DNA from 2 places in the Bacillus sp. AK128 genome. Region 1 is predicted to be linked to the other one. Evidence: a T-box and tRNA genes for the amino acid it is inferred to sense, from the RefSeq annotation. Region 1 holds a T-box; the other holds one or more tRNA genes.
The links. The T-box of region 1 lies ahead of gltX (glutamate--tRNA ligase). A T-box ahead of a tRNA ligase gene usually reads a tRNA of that ligase, here a tRNA-Glu.
Positions count from the first base shown of each region.

Region 2: it has a tRNA-Glu gene. The T-box ahead of gltX (glutamate--tRNA ligase) is inferred to sense a tRNA for this amino acid. The anticodon was not compared.

Region 1 covers NZ_CP096379.1:1,800,615-1,805,045, reverse strand. The annotation lists gene M1D60_RS08815 (MFS transporter) at 1-901, shown strand, start outside; gene M1D60_RS08810 (hypothetical protein) at 932-1,123, opposite strand; gene M1D60_RS08805 (HAD family hydrolase) at 1,286-1,945, opposite strand; T-box leader at 2,374-2,611, shown strand; gene gltX (glutamate--tRNA ligase) at 2,658-4,322, shown strand.
Region 2 covers NZ_CP096379.1:4,523,727-4,528,157, forward strand. The annotation lists gene M1D60_RS22595 (aspartyl-phosphate phosphatase Spo0E family protein) at 1-127, shown strand, start outside; gene rocF (arginase) at 154-1,059, opposite strand; tRNA gene M1D60_RS22605 (tRNA-Lys) at 1,245-1,317, opposite strand; tRNA gene M1D60_RS22610 (tRNA-Gln) at 1,462-1,536, opposite strand; tRNA gene M1D60_RS22615 (tRNA-Val) at 1,583-1,658, opposite strand; tRNA gene M1D60_RS22620 (tRNA-Glu) at 1,722-1,793, opposite strand; tRNA gene M1D60_RS22625 (tRNA-Thr) at 1,806-1,882, opposite strand; tRNA gene M1D60_RS22630 (tRNA-Asn) at 1,884-1,958, opposite strand; rRNA gene rrf (5S ribosomal RNA) at 2,158-2,273, opposite strand; rRNA gene M1D60_RS22640 (23S ribosomal RNA) at 2,334-4,431, opposite strand, start outside.

The sequences.
Region 1 (4,431 bases):
TCATAATAGAAAAATTATATATACATACTTTATGTGGTTTTCAAGTGTTGCCTTTGCTGTTGGAAGTCTATTGGGAGGATTTCTATTTGAAAACTATTCTTTTTGGTTATTTTTCTTGGTAGGTATCACTTCATTGATCTCTGCTATTTTCACCAAATTCCTTATAAAAGAAGAAATATTAGCAGAATCTAATAATCAATCATTAAATCTCAAAGTTGATGAGCCTAAAAAGATAACAAACAGAAAACCTAGTATTATTAACCTTTTTTCACACTTATTCATTTTTCTTTGTATAGGTCAACTATTATTAAATATTCTTAAAGAACAATTTCCAAATTATTTAAGTATAAGAATCGTTTCTAATTATCCTGTCGAAGGTTTAAATATATCAGGTTATCAAATGATTGGATACTTAAACCTAGAAGACACAATCATAATAACTTTGGGGGCAGGTATAATACTTAAACTGACAAGAAAGCTTTCTGATAGAAGCAGTCTAATCATAGGTTTACTATCATTGGTAGTGGGATATATCTTTTTAAGTTATTTTATACATCCGGTATCCTTATTACTGGGAATGATGTTTATATCTGTTGGAGGTTTAATTTATTTGCCCACATTACAAGCGATTACAGCTAAAGCAATTCCTAAGCAAAGTAGAGGAACACATTTATCAATTCTTGGGTTAGTAGGAGCTTTAGGTGGACTTTTATCTAGCTTTTTCATTTTGGGAATGGAATACATCCCTGAAATAGGTATAACATATATTTTTATTTCTATCGGTATCTTAGTAATCTATATTTATATTAACGTCTATAAACTTGCACACATTAAAATTACAGAAGAAAACGCGTATGATACAAACAATTACTCTAAAAGTAATGTAAGAATAAATTCTTAACTATTCATCATAAAAAATTACTTCCCCATTTTATTGCATAAGAATCGCAGTTGTAATTGTTCCAATAATGTATGCTAACGATATAGTCATCCAAAATGTATGTTTTGCAGTCTCAGCTTCAGGATTAGCTGAGGTTTTCCTAATGATTATTACTAAATTCAGACAAAATACTATAGCAAATATAGGGTTTAAATAGATTGCACCATATATTAAAAATTCCATTTTTCTCCCCCTATTTTCAATAACAAAATAATTTTGCCATTTTAAATTCTCAATCAGTTCTATTATGTTACTGCTCCGCTAGCTTGAATAGTACGTAATCCTTCATATAATCCTAACGTTAATATCATTATTTGGGCAAAAAAGAAGAAAATCTGATTAAGCTTAATATGTAAAATAAGTTAGTAATTTATCGAGAGAATCGATTTCGGCATATGGTCTTATATTGGTATCATTCTTGATTCTATGTGGATTGAACCATATCCCGTCAATATTCGCATTTTGACAACCCGCAATATCCTTTTCAATATCGTCGCCAATGAATAATGCCTCTTCCGGTTTGACATCAAGTTTTTTTAATGCCATTTCAAAAATGCGATTGTCAGGTTTACTTAATCCCACTTCTTCAGAAATAATGATGATATCAAAACAACTATTTAAATTAGTGTTATGTATTTTAGCATTCTGTCTCTGAGTTGTGCCGTTTGTGATAATTGCAACTTTAACATGCATCTTTATTAAATTGACGATATTTAAAACATCTTGGTTTACAGAGAAACACTGAGGAAAATAATGATTCCAAAATTCTTGAATGTGTTCCCGTGGCAATCTATATTGGGGTGGAAAATAATTAAAAAGTGATTCCAAAACGTTTGTTTTATCACTATAGCCGTATTCTTCTTTATCATAGTCTTTGAATCTATGTAACATTTCGGTTGCAACTGAATGTTTAATATTTTCATAACACTTTTCTAAGATAATTGAGAACAGTATTTCTACAGCCCCATCCCTATTAAGTAAGGTATCATCTAAATCAAATAGGATTGCCTTTTTACCTCGCAAATAAAATCCTCCATTTATGATTTTTTTTATTTATACATTTCAATCATTTTAGGAGATCCTGTGATCATTTCCCCTTATCTATCCAATTATTTATTTATTCTAACAACTTAATGAGGATTTTGACAATAATACCCACTGAACTATTCTTCCCTTTAGCTTAATAACTTCAACTAAAATAAGCGATAATCCTTCTTGGATCATAGAATCCGTTTGTTTAAGTACATTATTTTCAAACTGCGTAATAATAATTCAACCTTTATTAGTAGTCTTCTTACCACTTCTCGATTTTAGCGAGTGGTTTACCAATCAAAGGACAGTAGTTAGCAAAATGTTGTGATTTTAATCCGAATAGTATTATTGACAATTGGATAAAAATGTATTATTGTATCTCTAATTATACAACATATTGTAAAAATGCAACGAAGAGGAAGAGTAATTAATCACTCGAATCTTAGAGAGCCCATTCTGGTGAAATTGGGCATTCGAGCTTAATGAATGAAGCCTTGGAGCAGTGACTGAAAAATTGGAGTAGGTCTATCGGGTATTTCCCGTTAAAGAAATTTACAGCCAGATCATGAAGGGCTGTATCATGAGCGGGTTTTTAACCAATTTAGGTGGTAACGCGGAAGCAAGTCTTTCGTCCTTATATAGGATGAAGGGCTTTTTTATTTTGTATTTAAAGGAGAAACCCATTATGTCAAATGAGAATCTAGCAGAACTGTTATTTCCGGATGTCAGGCAAGTACCTGCTGATATTTATTCACTATACCCGCCAAGAGATTTACCCTCATCGGCTTTGGTAACACGTTTTGCACCGAGCCCAACGGGTTCATTGAATATTGGCGGACTTTACGCAACTTTAATATCGGAAAGATTAGCCCACCAAAGTAATGGAGTATTTTTTCTTCGTATCGAAGACACAGATAAAAAGCGTGAAATAGATGGCAGCCTCGAAAACATCATTAATTCATTGTCATACTTTGATATTCATTTTGATGAGGGACCTCAGCTTTCAGGCGAAGATAAGGGGGATTACGGACCATATAAACAAAGCTCACGAATACAAATCTATCAGGTGTTTATTAAGCATCTAGTGCGAAATGGATTAGCGTATCCCTGCTTCTGTGATACGGACGATTTACAAAAGATAAGAGAAAACCAACAAGACATAAAAGTAACAACAGGATACTATGGTCAATGGGCCAAACATCGAGATATTACTTTTGAACAAGCCAAGGAAGAGATTTTAAATGGTAAACCGTTTGTTATAAGACTTAAATCTTCCGGGTCATCAGATAGGAGAATAACGTACCATGATTTGGTGAAAGGTCCGATTGAGGTACCTGAAAATGACCAAGATATTGTGATTATGAAAACGGATGGTTTACCAACCTATCACTTCGCTCATGCCATAGATGACTTTCTGATGGGTACAACCCATGTCATTAGGGGCGATGAATGGCTTTCTTCAGTGCCGATCCATATTCAATTGTTTGAAACCTTAGGTTTTAGAATACCGGAATTCGGTCATATTGCTCCCATCATGAAGCAAATCGGAGCTTCTAAACGAAAGTTTAGTAAGCGTAAGGATCTTGATGGTACGGCTGAGTACTACAAAGAACAAGGATACCCAGGAATCGCTATCAGTGAATACTTCATGAATCTCATTAATTCCAACTTTGAAGAATGGAGAATGGCAAATCCTAATCAATCATTTAGAGAGTTTTTTATTCATACTGAGAAAATGAATGCTAGTGGTGCTTTATTTGATATGAATAAACTGGATGACATCAGTAAGGATGTTATCTCCAGGCTCACGGGTCAAAAAGTCCTTGAGTATTTATACACTTGGTCCAAGGAGTTTGATTCTGAGCTTTATAGTTTAATTGACAGGAATCAAGATTACACTTTAAACATTCTAAATATAGGAAGAACCATTGAAAAACCAAGGAAAGACTATTCAAAGTGGTCAGATGTGAAGCCAATGATTGCATTCTTTTATGATGAATTGTTTGAAAAGAAAGTATTGAGTGGATACAAGTTACCTACAAGTGTAAATTTTGATGTTGCGAAAGAAATTGTACTAGGTTTCAGCAAATCTTATCGGTTTAATAATGAAAAGGAGGCTTGGTTCCTTAATATTAAAGAACTTGCTGGGGAACTTGGATTCGCAAAGGATATGAAGCAATATAAAGCCAATCCTAACAATTACAAAGGGCATGTTGGTGATGTAGCAATGGTAATTAGGGTCGCTCTAACTAACAGAACCAATACACCTGATTTGTTTAATATTATGAAAGTAATGGGCGAAACAAGGGTTCTTTCAAGAATGGAGACATTTTTCGGTGATTCCATTTAACCAATTTAAAAGAATATCAACAAATGACCGGACATCACTTTCCCGGTCATTTTTAACTCTATTTTATATAGCCACAACCTTCAGATTAAGCACTACCAGCCTAAGCTCT
Region 2 (4,431 bases), 2.0 Mb from region 1:
GGAACTGTTTGATTTAGCATCAAAATCAGCTCTATCTTCACCTGAAGTACTTAAGGCAAGCATATCACTGGATCAACTTCTAAATAAATATGAGAACTTTAAAAATATAAAAAACAGTAACCATTAATTGGTTTACTGTTTTTTACTGACTTTTTATTTTAATTTTTCCCCGAATAATGAGCCCATCAAGGCAACGGCAACAGATGCTGTTTTATTTTTGTCATCTAGAATTGGATTTACCTCTACAAATTCCGCTGATGTAATGAGCTTCGATTCCTCTAACATTTCCATGGCTAAGTGACTCTCTCTATAGCTAATACCGCCGATTACTGGAGTTCCAACTCCCGGGGCATCATGAGGGTCTAAGCCATCTAAATCTAGTGATAAATGTACACCATCAGTACGTTCTGATAGATACTTTATCGTTTCTTCCATAACAGCTGTCATACCCATTCTGTCAATCTCATGCATCGTATAAACCTTGATACCCTTTTCTTTGATTAGTACCTTCTCACCATCATCCAATGATCTAGCACCAATGATTACGATATTCTCCGGTTTAACTTTTGGTATATAACCACCTATGTTTGTTAAAGTGGGATGCCCAATACCGAGACTTACAGCTAGTGGCATACCATGAATATTTCCTGAAGGTGAGGTATCTGCAGTATTGAGATCTCCATGAGCGTCATACCAAATGACACCTAAATTTTTATAATTCTTCGCAACACCTGCTAAGGTTCCGATTGAGATACTATGGTCTCCACCTAACACAAGTGGAAAACGATCATTTGCAATAATTTCATCCACCGTATTACCTAGTGTTTCACTTGCCTCAGCCACTGCTTTTAAATTTCTTAAATTATCAACAGATTTGACCGACAATCTTTCTGGTCGACCAATTTGGATATCTCCTAAGTCATCAATGTCATAGTTTAATTCCTCTAATCGCTCTACAACACCTGCATATCGTATTCCGCTTGGTCCCATATCAACTCCGCGACGGGCTTGACCTAAATCCATTGGAACCCCAACAATTGAAATTCTCTTCCTCTCCATCTTCATTCCTCCAATCTATTTATACTTATATTTTATCTATAAATATAGGAATGACTCAACTCGACATAATTATGTATATATATTCGTTAGCTTGGAATGGAAAATTCCATAATTATAGCTAAACTATTTTTATAAAAGGTATTTAAATACAAAAAAAGCAAGAAATAAATTCTTGCTTTTACTGATGAGCCATGAAGGACTCGAACCTTCGACCCTCTGATTAAAAGTCAGATGCTCTACCGACTGAGCTAATGGCTCGTAAAAAAGGTATTTGTTCGAGCTAAGGTTTACCTTAGCTAAAGACGTCCCAATCACAGATTGGTACGCTGATGATAGATCACTGAAGATGATTCGACCGTGCTCTACCGACTGAGCTAATGGCTCATATATATGTTTGAAAAATGGCTGGGCTAGCTGGATTCGAACCAACGCATGACGGAGTCAAAGTCCGTTGCCTTACCGCTTGGCTATAGCCCAATAGGAATAAATATGTATCTTTATTTTCACTGTCGTGAAAAATCTATGGTGGAGGATGACGGGATCGAACCGCCGACCCCCTGCTTGTAAGGCAGGTGCTCTCCCAGCTGAGCTAATCCTCCATCAAAGGAAAGAGAGAGGTAAAAGTGTGCTATAGACACAAACTTTTACATCTCCCAACGTGATGACCCATACGGGATTCGAACCCGTGTTACCGCCGTGAAAGGGCGGTGTCTTAACCGCTTGACCAATGGGCCTCAACCAAAGTCTGGAGCTTCCAACCGGGCTCGAACCGGTGACCTCTTCCTTACCATGGAAGTGCTCTACCTGACTGAGCTATGGAAGCATGGCTCCACCAGTAGGATTCGAACCTACGACCCTTCGGTTAACAGCCGAATGCTCTACCGCTGAGCTATGGTGGAATAACAATAATATTTGTTCCGCATTTAGCTTGTAATGGCACGAACGTCCTGATCTCAGTGTGTTAAGCCAAGATGTTGCTCAATCGGTACGCTGATGCGTATTCGATGAAGCATATTCAGACGTGCTCTACCGCTGAGCTATGGTGGAATAAATAAAAAAATTTCAATATGCTACCTGTAGCTATTTGAAATTAGATTGGCTTGGCGACGTCCTACTCTCACAGGGGCAATGCCCCAACTACCATCGGCGCTGAAGAGCTTAACTTCCGTGTTCGGAATGGGAACGGGTGTATCCTCTTCGCCATCACCACCAAACCAATAAGGGATTGTTCCCTCAAAACTAGATAATATCGTATGCAAGAATGTCGTTTAAATATGGTTAAGTCCTCGACCTATTAGTATCTGTCAGCTCCACGTGTCGCCACGCTTCCACCTCAGACCTATCAACCTGATCGTCTTTCAGGGGTCTTACTTCAAAGAATGGGAAATCTCATCTTGAGGGGGGCTTCATGCTTAGATGCTTTCAGCACTTATCCCGTCCACACATAGCTACCCAGCGATGCCCTTGGCAGAACAACTGGTACACCAGCGGTGTGTCCATCCCGGTCCTCTCGTACTAAGGACAGCTCCTCTCAAATTTCCTACGCCCACGACGGATAGGGACCGAACTGTCTCACGACGTTCTGAACCCAGCTCGCGTACCGCTTTAATGGGCGAACAGCCCAACCCTTGGGACCGACTACAGCCCCAGGATGCGATGAGCCGACATCGAGGTGCCAAACCTCCCCGTCGATGTGGACTCTTGGGGGAGATAAGCCTGTTATCCCCGGGGTAGCTTTTATCCGTTGAGCGATGGCCCTTCCATGCGGAACCACCGGATCACTAAGCCCGACTTTCGTCCCTGCTCGACTTGTAGGTCTCGCAGTCAAGCTCCCTTGTGCCTTTACACTCTACGAATGATTTCCAACCATTCTGAGGGAACCTTTGGGCGCCTCCGTTACATTTTAGGAGGCGACCGCCCCAGTCAAACTGCCCACCTGACACTGTCTCCCAGCTCGATCAGAGCTGCGGGTTAGAATTTCAATACAGCCAGGGTAGTATCCCACCGACGCCTCCACCGAAGCTGGCGCTCCGGCTTCTCAGGCTCCTACCTATCCTGTACAAGCTGTACCAAAATTCAATATCAGGCTACAGTAAAGCTCCACGGGGTCTTTCCGTCCTGTCGCGGGTAACCTGCATCTTCACAGGTACTATAATTTCACCGAGTCTCTCGTTGAGACAGTGCCCAAATCGTTACACCTTTCGTGCGGGTCAGAACTTACCTGACAAGGAATTTCGCTACCTTAGGACCGTTATAGTTACGGCCGCCGTTTACTGGGGCTTCAATTCAAAGCTTCGCTTGCGCTAACCTCTCCTCTTAACCTTCCAGCACCGGGCAGGTGTCAGCCCCTATACTTCGCCTTGCGGCTTCGCAGAGACCTGTGTTTTTGCTAAACAGTCGCTTGGGCCTTTTCACTGCGGCTCTCTCGGGCTTTCACCCTACCAGAGCACCCCTTCTCCCGAAGTTACGGGGTCATTTTGCCGAGTTCCTTAACGAGAGTTCTCTCGATCACCTTAGGATTCTCTCCTCGCCTACCTGTGTCGGTTTGCGGTACAGGCACCTCTCACCTCGCTAGAGGCTTTTCTTGGCAGTGTGGAATCAAGAACTTCGGTACTATATTTCCCTCGCCATCACAGCTCAGCCTTTATGGTAAGCGGATTTGCCTACTTACCAGCCTAACTGCTTGGACGCGCACTTCCAATCGCGCGATTCTCTATCCTCCTGCGTCCCCCCATTGCTCAAACGGTGAGGAGGTGGTACAGGAATATCAACCTGTTGTCCATCGCCTACGCCTTTCGGCCTCGGCTTAGGTCCTGACTAACCCTGAGCGGACGAGCCTTCCTCAGGAAACCTTAGGCATTCGGTGGACAAGATTCTCACTTGTCTTTCGCTACTCATACCGGCATTCTCACTTCTAAGCGCTCCACCAGTCCTTACGGTCTAGCTTCAACGCCCTTAGAACGCTCTCCTACCAATGTCGTTAGACATTCCACAGCTTCGGTGATACGTTTAGCCCCGGTACATTTTCGGCGCAGAGTCACTCGACCAGTGAGCTATTACGCACTCTTTAAATGGTGGCTGCTTCTAAGCCAACATCCTGGTTGTCTGGGCAACTCCACATCCTTTTCCACTTAACGTATACTTTGGGACCTTAGCTGGTGGTCTGGGCTGTTTCCCTTTCGACTACGGATCTTATCACTCGCAGTCTGACTCCCGAGTATAAGTCTTTGGCATTCGGAGTTTGACTGAATTCGGTAACCCGATGAGGGCCCCTAGTCCAATCAGTGCTCTACCTCCAAGACTCTCAAACTCGAGGCTAGCCCTAAAGCTATTTCGGAGAGAACCAGCTATCTCCAGGTTCGATTGGAATTT